2 regions of the Microbacterium immunditiarum genome follow, and region 1 is predicted to be linked to the other one. Evidence: predicted binding sites of a transcription regulator. Region 1 holds the regulator's gene; the other holds the start of a gene.
The links. The regulator LexA, encoded in region 1, represses DNA repair genes until DNA is damaged. The targets are predictions, from matches to a motif close to TCGAACANNTGTTCGA.

Region 1 (7,242 bases):
CGGTGCCGGCCTCCCCTTGCGTCAGTCGCACCGCCTTGCCGTCGGCGACGTCGACGGCGGGAAGCAGGATCAGTTCGGGCGTTGACGCGAAATCGTTCATGGCTCCTCGTGCGGGCGACGGGTGCGGGGCGAGCGCGAAAGGGCTGCCCCCGGTGGGCACGAGGTCAAAGGCTACGCCCGCCCAGCCCGCCGATCCAATTGGAGAGGAGACGGATGCCTGCTGCCCCCGACTTCTCGGGGTGGAACTGCGTCGCCGACAGCGGCCCGTTCTCGACCGCGGCGAGGAACGGCTGCCGCCCGTACGAGCACCACGTGAGGATGGGCTGCGGGAAGGGCGCCTGCGGCTCCATCGACCAGTGCTGTGCGCCGAAGGAGTGGACGAAGTAGAACCGCTCGTTCTCGATGCCGCGGAACAGCCGCGTGCCCTCGCCGGCCTCGACCGTGTCCCAGCCCATGTGCGGAAGCACCGGTGCGTCGAGCTCGGTCACGGCGCCCGGCCACTCGCCCATGCCCTCGGTGTCGGCGCCGCGCTCGACGCCGTGCTCGAACAGCACTTGCATGCCGACGCAGATGCCGAGCACGGGACGCCCGCCCGCGAGGCGACGGCCGATGAGCTCATCGCCGCGCTGCGCGCGGAGCGCGTCCATCACCGCGCGGAACGCACCGACGCCGGGCACGACGAGCCCGTCGGCGTCGAGGATGACGCCGCGGTCGGACGTCAGCCGGGCATCCGCCCCCGCCGCCTGCAATGCCTTCACGGCGGAGTGGACATTGCCCGAGCCGTAATCGAGGACCGCGACCAGGGGTCGGTCGGTCACAGCGCGCCCTTCGTGCTCGGAATACCCTCCACGCTCGGGTCGAGCGCCTTGGCCTGGCGGAATGCCCGCGCGAACGCCTTGAACTCGGCTTCGGCGATGTGGTGCGGGTCGCGCCCGCCGAGCACCGTCACATGGACGGTGAGTGCCGCGTTGAACGCGATCGCCTCGAACGCGTGACGCACGAGCGAGCCCGTGAAGTGGCCGCCGATGAGGTGGAGCTCGAAGCCCGCCGGCTCGCCGGCGTGGACGAGGTACGGGCGGCCGCTGATGTCGACCACGGCCTGCGCGAGAGCCTCGTCGAGCGGCACGAGAGCGTCGCCGTACCGGGCGATCCCGGACTTGTCGCCGAGCGCCTGCCGGATCGCCTGGCCGAGCACGATCGATACGTCCTCGACGGTGTGGTGCACGTCGATCTCGGTGTCGCCCGAGGCGCGCACGGTGAGGTCGGTGAGCGAGTGCTTGGCGAACGCCGTCAGCATGTGGTCGAAGAACGGGACGGTCGTGTCGATGCGGCTGCGGCCGGTGCCGTCGAGGTCGAGCTCGAGCTCGACGGTCGATTCGCTCGTCGCGCGACGCAGCGAGGCGGTGCGGTTTGCTGCGCCGGTCATGAGGCCGATCCTACCGAGGCCAGGGCATCGAGGAACGCGGTCGTCTCGTCTTCGGTGCCCGCCGTCACGCGCAGGTGGTGCGGGATTCCGACGTCGCGCACGAGGATGCCGCGCTCGTACAGCGCGTGCCATGTCGCTGCGCTGTCTTCGACCCCGTTGAAGAGGACGAAGTTGGTCCACGACTCGTACGGGCGATAGCCGAGCGCCTCGACGGTCGCCGAGATGCGGTCGCGCTGCGCGACGATCTCGTCGACCATGCGGAGCATCGTCGGGGCGTGGTGGAGCGCCGCCGTCGCGGCCGCCTGGGTGAGGGCGCTCAGGTGATACGGAAGGCGTACGAGGCGGAGCGCGTCGATGAACGCGGGATCGGCGGCGAGATAGCCGACGCGGGCGCCCGCGAACGCGAACGCCTTGCTCATCGTGCGCGAGACGACGAGCCGCTCTCGACCCGGCAGCAGAGTGAGCGCGGACCGCTCGTCGTGCGGCGCGAATTCCTGGTACGCCTCGTCGACGATGACGATGCCGTCTGTCGCGTCGTAGACCGCCTCGACCACGTCGAGCGGAAGGGGCGTGCCCGTGGGGTTGTTCGGGGCGCACAGGAAGACGACATCGGGCGCCGCGGCCTCGACCTGTGACGCGGCGTCGGCGGGGTCGAGGGTGAAGTCGTGGCCACGCGTGCCCGCCGTCCAGGTGGCGCCGGTGCCGCGCGTGATGATCGGGTACATCGAGTACGTCGGGGCGAAGCTGAAGGCCGTGCGCCCCGGACCGCCGAACGCCTGCAGGATGTGCTGCAGCACCTCGTTCGAGCCGTTGGCGGCCCAGATCTGATCGCGTGTGAGGCCGTGCCCGAGGTAGTCGGCGAACGCCTCGCGAAGCGGCGTGAACTCGCGGTCGGGGTACCGGTTGACATCGCGCAGCGCACGGGCGACCGAGTCGAGGATGTCGTCGGCGACCTCTTGCGGGACGGGGTGCGTGTTCTCGTTGACGTTCAGCGCCACCGGAAGCGGCGCCTGCGGCGCGCCGTACGGCTTCTGGCCGCGGAGGTCGTCACGTAGAGGGAGGTCATCGAGGCTGGCGCTCACCCGTCCCATCGTAGAGCGCGCGCGTCAAGGCGCCGTCGCGTACTGAGCCGGGATGGCCAGTTCCTGCCCCGCGGAGATGACCACGCCGTCGAGCGCGTTCAGCCGCACGATCGCGTCGACGACGTCGCGCGGGTCGGCGCTGGGCGCGATCTCCAGGGCGATCGCCCACAGCGTGTCGCCCGGCTCGACCGTGACTGTCGCGAACCCGCCGGCAGGCACCCCTTCGTCGCGCGACGCGAGCGCGGAGCCCCCGCCGATGATCGCGAATGCGAGGGCGATGACCGCGGGCAGCGCGGCGAGCGTCGCGAGGACCCGGCGACCGCGCACTGTGAGGCGCAGGCGCGTGACAGGAGCTGCGGGTGCGGGAACGGTGATCGCGCTCATGGGTCCTCCTGTGCGGTGGGAAGAGATTCGCATCCGACACTCGGCCGGGAGGGCCGGATGCGAATCTCTGTACCGAACGTATCTTCGATGCTGTAGTGTGTCAAGTGCGGTGTCGAGGCCGGATCGTTCGAAAGACGACACGCCCGCCACGTGTCCGGCGAACACGTCGCAACCGGATACGGTTTCGACAAGAGCACCCCACCACAGGGCTCCGACATTCGAATACCGCTGCACCCCGCGATGCAGGCCGAGCGCGTGAGACAGGAGCACGAAGATGACCGACGCGACCACCGGGCGCGAGAAGCCCCAGACGCGCCGCCGCAAGAGCCTGAGCGAGAAGCAGCTCGCGATCCTCGAGGTGATCCAGCGATCGATCGCCCGCCACGGCTACCCGCCGAGCATGCGCGAGATCGGCGACGCCGTGGGGCTGAAGTCGCTTTCGAGCGTGACCCACCAGCTCAACCAGCTCGAGCTGAGCGGCTACCTGCGGCGCGACGCCGGCAAGACCCGCGCGCTCGAAGTGCTCATCGATCTGCCCGGCACCGCCGCCGAGAACCCGGCGGACACAGCTCCCCCGGTCGGCGACGCGGCGCTCGTGCCTCTCGTCGGCCGCATCGCCGCGGGCGTGCCCATCACCGCCGATCAGCAGATCGAAGAGATCTTCCCCCTCCCCCGCCAGCTCGTCGGCAAGGGCGATCTGTTCATGCTCAAGGTCAGCGGCGACTCGATGCTCGACGCCGCGATCTGCGACGGCGACTGGGTGGTCGTCCGCTCGCAGAACACCGCTGAGAACGGAGACATCGTCGCCGCCATGCTCGACGGCGAGGCCACCGTCAAGACCTTCCGCCGCCGCGACGGCCACACGTGGCTGCTCCCCCGGAACTCCGCGTTCGAACCCATCCTCGGCGACGAGGCCGTCGTGCTCGGCAAGGTCGTCGCGGTGCTGCGAGCCGTCTGACCTACGGAGGCGATCCCCTCACCCTCTCGGGGTGTCACGCGTGCGGCACCGCGCGGCGGCCGCTAGTGTGAGCCTCGTCGGCCGCGCCCACGCACAGGCGCGGTCCGCCGGGCGGGGTTCTCGCGTCCGACACGGCGCGGGCAGCCGAGAGGTGGGTGGGACCGTGGCATCCGACGTCGACGACCTGCGCGCGCAGCTCGAAGAGCTTCGCCGTGAGAACGAGCGGCTGCGCGAGCAGCGCACCGAGCCCGTCGAACCGCTGGCCGCGGCATCCGACACCGCCCCGCCGCGTCGTCGCAACGGCTGGCGCGCGATCGTCTCGGCGCTGTGCATCGTCATCGCCGGGATCCTCGTGCCCGTCACGATCGTGTCGACGTGGACGCGCGCCCAGCTCGTCGACGAGGCGACCTTCGTGCAGACCTTCGCGCCTCTCGCCGACGACCCCGGCGTTCAGGAGCTCGTCATCGAGCAGTCGACCTCGGCGATCAACGAGTCGCTCGACGTCGAGTCGTTCACCGACGACCTGTTCGACGGCTTGGCGCGGCTGGATCTGCCGCCCGCGGCGCTGCGCGCACTCGAGCTCCTGCGCACACCGGCCGCGTCCGGCCTGCAGGGACTCATCGAGAGCACGGTCACGCGCGTCGTCGAGTCAGATGCCTTCGCCGAGGTGTGGCAGCGCGCCCTGATCGCGAGCCACCGCGCGCTCGTCGCGGCCGCGACCGGCGACGGCTCGGGCGTCGTGACGATCGACGAGGCGGGTGTCCTCGGGATCCAGCTCGGCCCCATCGTCGAGGAGCTCAAGCAGCGGCTCGTCGACCGCGGAATCGGTCTCGCCGAGGCGATCCCCGCCGTCGACCGCACGATCGTGATCGCGCAGTCCGACGCACTTCCGCTCGTCATCGCGATCTACAACATCGCCGTCACGGTCGGCTGGTGGCTGCCGCTCATCGCGCTCGCGCTGTTCGTCGTCGGGATCCTCGTGGCGCGCCGCCGCTCCACGGCGCTGCTCGGAACGGGCGTCGCGCTCGCGCTCGGAGGCGCGGCGCTCGTGATCGCGCTCGGCGCCGCCCGCGCGATCCTCTCTCTCAACGCGCCCGCGCTCGGCGTCGCGCCCGCGACGACCGACTCGATCTTCTTCGTCGTGGCGGGTGCGATGCGCGACACCGCGATCGTCGCGACGTTCCTCGGCGTCGTCATCGCGATCGCCGCGTGGCTCGGCGGCCGGTGGGAGCCCGCGGTCCGTGTCCGGACCCTCGCGGGTTCGCTCACCGGCAATGCGCGGGCAGGGCTGCGCCGCTGGGGCTTCGACTCAGGTGCGTTCGGCGACTGGATGCACCGCCAGCGCCTGCTCGTGCGCATCGTGATCCTGGTGCTCGCGATCGTGCTGCTCTTCGCGCTCCGGCCGCTGTCGGTCGGCGACATCGTCCTCGCGGTCGTGCTCGCGCTCATCGTGTGGCTCATCGCGGAGCTCCTCCAGCGCGAGCCCGTCGCGAGCACGACAGCCGCGGAGGACGAATCAGCGGATGCCGCGACCGCAGCCGCGGCATCCGCCGTCGTCGAACACGACGAGCCCGTCGAGCCCGTCGAACCGCCCTCTACCCGCTGACCCGCACGGGACCCGCGATCCCCGCCCGCTCGCGCACGAGCCGCGTCGCCTCGACGAGGTTCTGCAGCGACAGCACCGTCTCGCGGTAGGCGCGCGTCTTGAGCCCGCAGTCGGGGTTGACCCACACCTGCGACAGCGGCACGTGCTCGAGCGTGCGCTCGATGAGCGCCACGAGCTCCGCCACCGGGGGCACGCGCGGCGAGTGGATGTCGTACACGCCCGGCCCGATCCCGAGCTCGAAGCCGGACTCGCCGAGGTCGCCGAGCAGCTCGCCGCGGCTGCGCGCCGCCTCGATCGACGTGACGTCGGCGTCGAGCGCCGCGATCGCGTCGATGACGTCCGCGAACTCGGAGTAGCAGAGGTGCGTGTGCACCTGCGTGGCATCCGCCGCTCCTCCGGTCGCGAGCCGGAACGCGCGCACCGACCAGTCGAGGTAGTCGGACTGCGCCCCCCGCGACAGGGGCAGCAGCTCGCGCAACGCGGGCTCGTCGACCTGGACGATCCGGATGCCCGCGGCCTCGAGATCGCGGATCTCGTCGCGCAGCGCGAGCGCGACCTGGGTCGCGGTGTCGCGCAGCGGCTGGTCGTCGCGGACGAAAGACCACGCGAGGATCGTGACAGGACCCGTCAGCATGCCCTTGACCGGCTTCTCGGTGAGCGACTGCGCGAAGCGCGACCAGTCCACCGTGATGGGCGCGGGCCGGGTCACGTCGCCCCACAGGATCGACGGACGGGTCACCCGCGAGCCGTACGACTGCACCCAGCCGTGCCGGGTCACCGCGAAGCCGTCGAGATGCTCCGCGAAGTACTGCACCATGTCGTTGCGCTCCGGCTCGCCGTGCACGAGCACGTCGAGGCCGAGCTCCTCCTGCAGCCCCACGACCGTCGTGATCTCGAGCCGGAGGAGCTCTTCGTACTCCGCCTGGCTCAGCTCGCCGCGGTCGCGCCGCCCGCGGAGCCGCCGGATCTCGGCGGTCTGCGGGAACGACCCGATCGTGGTGGTCGGCAGCAGCGGCAGGTCGAGCTCATCCTCCTGCAGGGCACGGCGCCGCGCGGCATCCGTGCGACCGAACGCGTCCTCTGCGAGCCCGGCGACGCGCGAGCGAACCGCCTCGTCGCGCACACCTGGCGCGGCACGGCGGTCGGCGAGGGCGGCGGATGCCTCGGCCAGCGTCGGCTCGATCGCCGTCCGCCCTTCGGCGAGGCCCCGCGCGAGCGTCGCCACCTGCGCGACCTTCTGGTCGGCGAACGCGAGCCACGACACGAGCCGCGGGTCGAGGCCCGTCTCGTCGGCGATGTCGTGCGGCACGTGCTGCAGCGACGTGGAGGTGCCGACGGCGGTGTGCGCCCCGACGCCCCGCAGCGACTCGAGCGACGACCATGCCGCGTCGAGGTCGCCGCGCCACACGTTGCGTCCGTCCACGACGCCGCCCACGAGGGTCTTCCCCTCGAGACCGGACGTCGGCAGCGGCACGACCCCGCGCACGAGGTCGAGCGCGATCGCCTCGACGGGCGCGGCGGCGAGCGCCCGCCACGCGTCCTGGCCGAGCTGTCCGTACGGGGCCGCGACGAGGATCGACGGGCGTCGCGGCGCACTTCCGAGCGCGCGATAGGCAACGGATGCCGCAGCCGCGAGCTCGACCGCGGACACGGGCAGGCTCTCACTCACGAGCGCCGGCTCGTCCAGCTGGACCCAGTCGACGCCCGCCTCGCGCAGGTCGGCGAGCAGGCTGACGTAGGCGCCGACGACGGACTCGAGCCGGTCGATCGGGCGGAAGACGGGAAC
Region 2 (7,242 bases), 1.6 Mb from region 1:
ACGCCTCCCGCAGCTCCTCGCGTTCCGGCGACGGCAGCGACGTCGTGTACTCGACCCCCGCCGGGATCCACGACAGCGCGTACATCGCATCGCGGAAGTCGCCACCGCCCATCGGCCACCGCGTGTGCCCTTCGCCCTCTGCCGTCGCCCCCTGGCCCCACTGCCCGAAGTAGGCGCGCATCTCGTCGAAGGGCAGCTCCATCACGGCATCCGCCTCGATGTTCTGCGGAGCCCACGACCGTGCGACGAGGATGAACTCCTCGATCTCCTCAGCGGTCAGCGGCCGAGGCGTGAACAGCACACGCGTGTGCTCGACGCGCGAGAGGCGGTCGACGCGGAAGGTGCGCCAGTCGTTCCTCTCGAGGTCCCAGCAGAGCAGGTACCAGTGGCGGTCGGCGGGCGCGAGCACGTGGGGCTCGACCCGGCGGCGCGTCACCTCGCCCGACAGCGCCGTGTACGTGAACCGCACACGCTCGTGGTCGCGGCACGCGAGGGCGAGCTCGCCGAGCACCTCCGTCGAGACGGGAGCGCCGGAACGGATGCCAGCAGGCCACACTGTCTCGGCCAGCGCGTTCACCCGCCGGCGCAGCGGTCCCGGCAGCACCTGCTCGAGCTTCGCGAGTGCCGTCAAGGTGGTGTCGGGTCCGTCGACGAGTCGCTGCGACGCGGCGACGCGCAGGCCGATCGCCATCGCGACGGCCTCCTCGTCGGTGAGCAGCAGCGGAGGCACTGCGCTTCCGGCCTCGAGGCGATAACCACCGGATGCGCCGGGCGTCGACTCGATGCGATACCCGAGCTCGCGCAGCCGCTCGACGTCGCGCCGTACCGTGCGCTCGGTCACGCCGAGCCGTTCGGCGAGCTCCGCGCCGGGCCAGTGCCGGTGCGTCTGCAGCAGGTTGAGCAGCGACAGTGCTCGCGAGGTCGTATCGGACATGACTCAAGATTGCCCGATATCGCGGACGGGATCTGTCCGCAATGGTTCCTAACCTCGAGGAATGGCGAACGAACCGATCATCGAAGCGGATGGACTCACCAAGCGCTTCACCGTCAAGAAGAAGACCGTAGAAGCCGTCACCGACCTGACCTTCCAGGTCGAGAGGGGCGCGCTTGTCGCGTTCCTCGGACCCAACGGCGCAGGCAAATCGACCAGCCTGCGCATGCTCACCACCCTCATCCCACCGACCTCAGGCGCCGCCCGTGTCGTCGGCTTCGACATCCTGCGCGACCCCGCCGACGTGCGGGCGCGCATCGGCTACGTCGGGCAGCTCACGAGCGGCAGCTTCGCCCAGCGCACGCGCGACGAGCTGCTCAGTCAGGGTGCGTTCTACGGGCTGTCGCGCACCGCGTCGGTGCGCCGGGCCGACGAGCTCATCGAGTCGCTCGACCTGGCGCCCTTCGCGACGCGCTCGGTGCAGCAGCTCAGCGGCGGACAGAAGCGCCGCCTCGACATCGCTCTGGGCCTCATGCACGCGCCGCCGCTGCTGTTCCTCGACGAGCCCTCGACCGGACTCGACCCGCAGAGCCGCGCGAACCTGTGGCAGCACATCCTCGACCTGCGCGCGACCTACGGCACGACCGTCTTCCTCACGACGCACTACCTCGAAGAGGCCGACCGCTACGCCGAGCGAGTCATGGTCATGGACAAGGGCCGCGTCATCGCCGACGACACGGCCGCGCAGCTCAAGGCGAATCTCGCGGGTGACCTCCTGACGTTCGGCTTCGCAGACGAGACGGATGCCGCAGCCGCCGTCGCGGTGATCCAGAGGCTCACCGATCGCGAGGTGCGGCGGGAGGGGGCATCCGTGATTCTCACTGCCCCCGACGGCGATGCGCTGTTGCCTGCGGCGGTGCGGACCCTTGATGCCGCCGGACTTTCCGTGCGCACGGCGACCGGCGTGCCGCCGACGCTCGACGATGTGTTCCTCGCGCTCACGGGGCGCACGCTGCGCGAAGCGGGCGAGGGCGAGCCGGCCGAAGACGAAGAGACGGATGCCGCGGCATCCGTCGAAGAGAAGACCACGACGGGAGCGAACCGATGACCACCACCGAGACGACCACGCACCCCGACACCGTCGTGCGCGCCAACCCCGCCCGCGACACGTGGAACGTGCTCACGCGCGAGCTCAAGCCCGTCGTGCGCGACCCGTTCACGCTCATCTTCAGCCTTGTGCAGCCGCTCGTCTTCCTCGGACTCTTCGGGCCGCTGCTCGTCGGCACGTCCGGTGCACCCGTGGGGGAGACGCTCCAGTGGTTCGTCCCGGGAGTGCTCGTGATGATCGTGCTGTTCGGCACCGGTGCGACCGGATCGAACCTGCAATACGAGATGATGACGGGCTCGCACGAGCGCACGCTCGTCGCGCCGCTGTCGCGATCGTCGCTCCTCGTCGGGCGTGCCCTCAAAGAGATCGCGCCGATCGTGGTACAGGCGCTGATCATCGTGCTGATCGCATGGCCGTTCGGCTTCACGATCAACTGGGCAGGGCTCGTCGCTGGGCTCGTGCTGCTCGCGGTGTTCGGGGTCGGCCTGGGCGCGCTCTCGTACACGCTCGCCCTCAAGACGAAGGATCGGGAGTGGCTGTTCTGGGGCGTGCAGCAGACGCTGATCTTCCCGCTCCTGATCCTGTCGGGCATGCTGCTGCCGCTCGACGAGGCTCCGGCGTGGATGCGGGCGGTCGCGACGGTGAACCCGGTGAACTGGGTGGTGCAGGCCGAGCGCGCGCTGTTCGCGGGTGACCTCGGAGCGGTCCAGATCCTGTGGGGCTGGATCGCGGCTGTCGCGCTCGCGGTCGTCGGGCTCGCGGTCGGCGTGCGGGCGATGCGCAAGAGCAATTGACGGATGCCGTGCGGGGGCGCTGCTCGTCGAACCTCGTTCGGCGGGCGTGCTCCTGCTTTCGGTTCGGCCGGATGTCGGTGGGGGCCGGTATGTTCGCGGTTGTGGCGATCAGCGTGGTGCCGGCGGCGGAGGCGGGGTGGGCTGCCGTCGAGGCCGTGTTCCAGAGCGAGGCGAGCTCGCGGAACTGCTGGTGCCAGTTCCACGTACTCGTCAATCCGGAGCAGCGCAAGACGACCCGAGAGTCTCGTCGCGAGCTGCTGCGCGAGCAGGTCGAGACGCTCGACCCGCCGCGCGGCCTGATCGCCCTCGACGACGGTGAGCCGGTGGGGTGGTGCGGTGTCGAGCCGCGTGTGCGACTGCTCCACATTCTTGCGTCGAAGCTCGTCGTCGCCAGCAGCCCCGAGCCGCTGAGCGACCGGAATGTGTGGTCGGTCTACTGCATCCTCGTGCCACCGCGGCGTCGGCGGCAGGGGATCGGAGCGGTTCTGCTTCATGCGGGCGTCGAGCACGCCGTGGCGAATGGCGCCACCGCGCTCGAGGGCTACCCGATCGACACGGCGCTTCGTGGAGGAAAGCTGCCTCCGGGATTCTCGACCGGCACGGTGTCGATGTTCGAAGAGGAGGGGTTCGAGCGAGTCGCGGCGCTGCCGTCGGCGCGGACGCTGGTGCACCGGCGGGTGTGACGCATCGGGGGCAGGGGGCGCGGCCGCGTCTGCGCAGGCGGCAGCCCGGGGCCTCGATGTGGCGCCAAGGCGTCGCGCCGATCGAGTGGGTGGGGCTGCCTTGTATCGAGACCGGCCCTCAACAAGGCGCCATCCGGCGGCGCTCTCCACAAGCACTCGGACTGCGAATCCGAGTGTCGTAGATATGTTCTAGAGTCGCCGTATGTTCATCGCAGCCGAGGAGGAGTTACTCCCTCCGATCGTGGAGGCGATGGACCGTGTGCGGGAGACCGGTGACATGGTGACCATGTTCGCCGCGGAGTACTTCGTCACGGTGGATCGTGCCCGCCGGGAGGCGCTCGAGGACGCGGCCCGGCATGGGCGGGAGCTGACCGAGGTGGTGGAGCGGGGCTTCCGGTTGGAGTTGGCGGCGGGGATGCGGATCACCGAGCACGCCGCGGGCGATCTGATCCGGCGTGCGGAGGCGCTGGTGCGCCGCTACCCGGGTGCGTGGGAGTCGCTGAGTCGGGCGGGGATGACGGTCGCGCACGCGGAGTTCCTGGTGGACCGGCTGGACGAGTGCGAACCCGAGCTGCGCGACGCGCTGGTCGGGGAGGCGGTGGCGCTGGCGGAGGAGTACCCGGTGGGGCCGTTCCGGCGCGCGCTGCGCAAGCTCATCGACCTGCACCGGACTGTGACTCTGGCGCAGCAGCATGAGGCGGCGCTGGTGAAGCGGCGTGTGGTGGTGGAGCACGGGGATGACGGGATGGCGTGGCTCAGCGCGTACCTCCCGGCGGTGGAGGCGCACGCGATCTACGGGCGGCTCACCAAGATGGCGAAAGCGATCAAGGGTCACGACGAGACCACATCGCGCGTTGACGACGTGACCCCGCCGACCGGCGCCCGCACGATCGACCAGCTCCGCGCGGACGTGCTCAGCGACCTGCTGATCGAGGGTGACGCGACCGTGCACCCGACCGAGGCGCGCGGGATTCGTGCGACTGTTGCGGTGACCGTGCCCGCCCTCACCCTGCTCACCCCAAGCGACACGGACGCCGACCGGGCCGCCGCGGGGCTCGCGCCCGCGGTCGTCGAGGGCCTCGGACCCATCCCGCTCGACCGCGCCCGCGAACTCTGCGGCGGCGCGGACGGATGGATGCGGATCCTCACCCACCCCGAGACCGGCATGGTCCTCTCCGTGGGCCGGTCGCAGTATCGTCCGCCGCCGATGCTGCGGAAGCTGATCAGGTGGCGGGCGGACCGGTGCATGGCGCCCGGATGCGGCATCCCCGCTTCCCGGTGCGAGATCGACCACACCATCGCGTGGGAGTACGGCGGGCACACCTCGCTCGACAACCTCGCCCCACTGTGCAAAGGGCATCACACCGTGAAGCATCACGGTGGCTGGCGGGTCAGACAAGTCCCCGACAGCGGGGGAGCGCTCGAGTGGAGGTCACCGGCGGGTCGCACCTACGTGGTGCAGCCGGAACGGCGGGTGCCCGTGTTCCGACCCGCCGACGCCGCCAACGCACCCTTCTGAATCGAGCCCCGGGCGCGAGGAGGAGTTGTACCCGTAGGACTCTGCAGACCCCACCGACCTACGGCCCCCGGCGGCTTTCAGCGTCCAAGGCGACGGTTCAAGGCGAGGGTCCAAGGCGACGATTCGAGGCGAGGGTTCGAGGTAACGAGCAAGGAGCGCCCGACGCCGAGCGCCGGGCACCCCTGCCGTGTCAGCGGTAGAACCCGCCGTAGTAGGTGTCGAGGCGACCGCGGTACGCGTCCTCCTCCTCCGTCTGGACTCCCTCCCATTCGGGCGAGTCCTTGATCTGGTCCTTCGTGAGGTCGACGTAGACCTTCTCCTCGTCGTCATCCACGCGCTGCACCGTTCCCGCCGGAAGGATCACCTTCCGGCCGAAGATCCACGGACCGGTGTCGACGACCAGGCGACTGGCGCCTGCCTCGTCGCTGGCTTCGTCGATCTTGCCGATGTCGCCGTCGCTGGCGTGCACGTGGTATCCGACAAGGCTGCGCGAGCCCGCCGCGCGTCCCACGGACTCCCGATAGTTCCATGCGTCCCAAGGTGTGGACATGATCGCTTCTCCATTCGGCTTCCTGCGCGTGACCGGTTCCGTCGCGGGCGGCCACAGCGCACCTTCACAGCCCAAAGAACGTATGCCGCATGACGAGGCTTGGCCCGGGGTTCCGCATACGCGAGCCGAGAGTTACCATTCCCGGCCCTCGGGTCTCCAGCGACGCACACCTCGCAGCCGCCCCGAAACTCCACAGATCGCGGGTTGTCAACCCCCGAGCCAGCCCAGGCTGCGCGGGCTACCGTCGCACAACCTCGCAACACGTACGTCGATCCCACGTACGCCGATCCGTAGAGAGGACCCGCGGTGATCCCTCATCTCGATGAGAGACCGACCCTCGCCCTCCTGGACGGCCGATACCAGCTCCACGAGCGCGTCGGCGAAGGCGGCATGGCGCATGTCTACCGCGCCGACGACGTTCTTCTGGGCCGGACCGTCGCGATCAAGATGATGAGGTCGGATGCCGACGTGCTCGCCGCATCCTCCCGCGCCCGCAGCGAGGTCAGCGCGCTCGCGATGCTGAACCACCCGTCCCTTGTGACGCTCCTCGACGCCCGCATCGAACCGGAGCGGCAGCGGTACCTCGTGATGGAATTCGTCGCGGGCCCGACTCTCGCGGAGCGCCTTCGGCATGGCCCGCTCACCCCGGATGAAGTCGCGCATCTCGCCTCGGAACTCGCGTCCGGCCTGCACGCCGTGCACGAAGCGGGCCTCCTGCACCGTGACGTCAAGCCGTCGAATGTGCTGCTCGGCGCGGCATCCGATCCCGGAGTCGACTTCCACGTCAAGCTCGCCGACTTCGGCCTCGCACAGATCATCGGCGCCGAGTCCGTGACGACCCCGGGAGTCGTGCTCGGCACCGCCGCGTATCTCTCCCCGGAGCAGGTGCGGGGCCACGGGAGCAGCCCGGCATCCGACATCTACGCCCTCGGACTCGTCCTGCTCGAAGCACTCACCGGTGAGCGCCCGTTCGGCCACACGTCCGGGATCGGAGCGGTGCTCGCGCGTCTCCTCGAGCCGCCCGCGATCCCCGATGGCATCCCGACGCCCTGGCGCGCGCTCCTCGAGGCGATGACGGCAATGGACCCAGCGGCACGCCCGACGGCTCTCGACGTGGTCGATCGCGTCGCCGGGATCCCGACGGAACCCACACAGGCCACGTCCTCGCAACCGCGAGCCGAACCGCCGACCGAACCGCTGATCCAGACCGCGCGGATGCCGGCCGGCCGTCACATCGCACCGGCAAGGCGCCGCCGCCCTCTCGTCACCCCGCCCCAGGGCGCGTGGCTGCGCCGAGCGGCACTGGCCACGTCGGCGACTCTCGCCGCCCTCATGGTGTGCGCGGCGATTCTCGCGGATGCTGCGTCTCCGAGTGCGCCGGTCATCGCCGGAGACCTCGGGCCCGCTCCCGCGTACTCCGAGCCCTTCGTGCTCGTCGACGAGACGGATGCCCCGGCCGTCGCTCCCGAGAAGCAGGCCGGGCGCGAGCCGACCCCCGACGACAACACGCAGCGCGCCGAGCACGCCGACAAGCAGGCGGCCGCCGCAGCACGCGAAGCGGCGAAGCAGACTGCTGCACAAGATCGCGAAGCCGGCAAGCGGGCCGCCGCGGAGCAGCGCGCCGAAGACAAGGCGTCGCGAGAGGCTGCGCGCGAAG

Region 2: a site for LexA is predicted at 3,693-3,708, ahead of BJ991_RS06090 (HNH endonuclease signature motif containing protein). Genes of this name have one in related genera too.

Annotation. Positions count from the first base shown of each region.
Region 1 covers NZ_JACCBV010000001.1:2,980,872-2,988,113, forward strand. Annotated here, with positions in the region: gene priA (bifunctional 1-(5-phosphoribosyl)-5-((5-phosphoribosylamino)methylideneamino)imidazole-4-carboxamide isomerase/phosphoribosylanthranilate isomerase PriA) at 1-100, opposite strand, end outside; gene hisH (imidazole glycerol phosphate synthase subunit HisH) at 165-818, opposite strand; gene hisB (imidazoleglycerol-phosphate dehydratase HisB) at 815-1,426, opposite strand; gene BJ991_RS13940 (histidinol-phosphate transaminase) at 1,423-2,517, opposite strand; gene BJ991_RS13945 (LysM peptidoglycan-binding domain-containing protein) at 2,533-2,892, opposite strand; gene lexA (transcriptional repressor LexA) at 3,167-3,850, shown strand; gene BJ991_RS13955 (hypothetical protein) at 4,014-5,456, shown strand; gene metE (5-methyltetrahydropteroyltriglutamate--homocysteine S-methyltransferase) at 5,446-7,242, opposite strand, start outside.
Region 2 covers NZ_JACCBV010000001.1:1,351,470-1,358,711, forward strand. Annotated here, with positions in the region: gene BJ991_RS06070 (helix-turn-helix transcriptional regulator) at 1-934, opposite strand, end outside; gene BJ991_RS06075 (ATP-binding cassette domain-containing protein) at 996-2,039, shown strand; gene BJ991_RS06080 (ABC transporter permease) at 2,036-2,833, shown strand; gene BJ991_RS06085 (GNAT family N-acetyltransferase) at 2,935-3,516, shown strand; gene BJ991_RS06090 (HNH endonuclease signature motif containing protein) at 3,719-5,035, shown strand; gene BJ991_RS06095 (PRC-barrel domain containing protein) at 5,226-5,585, opposite strand; gene BJ991_RS06100 (protein kinase domain-containing protein) at 5,892-7,242, shown strand, end outside.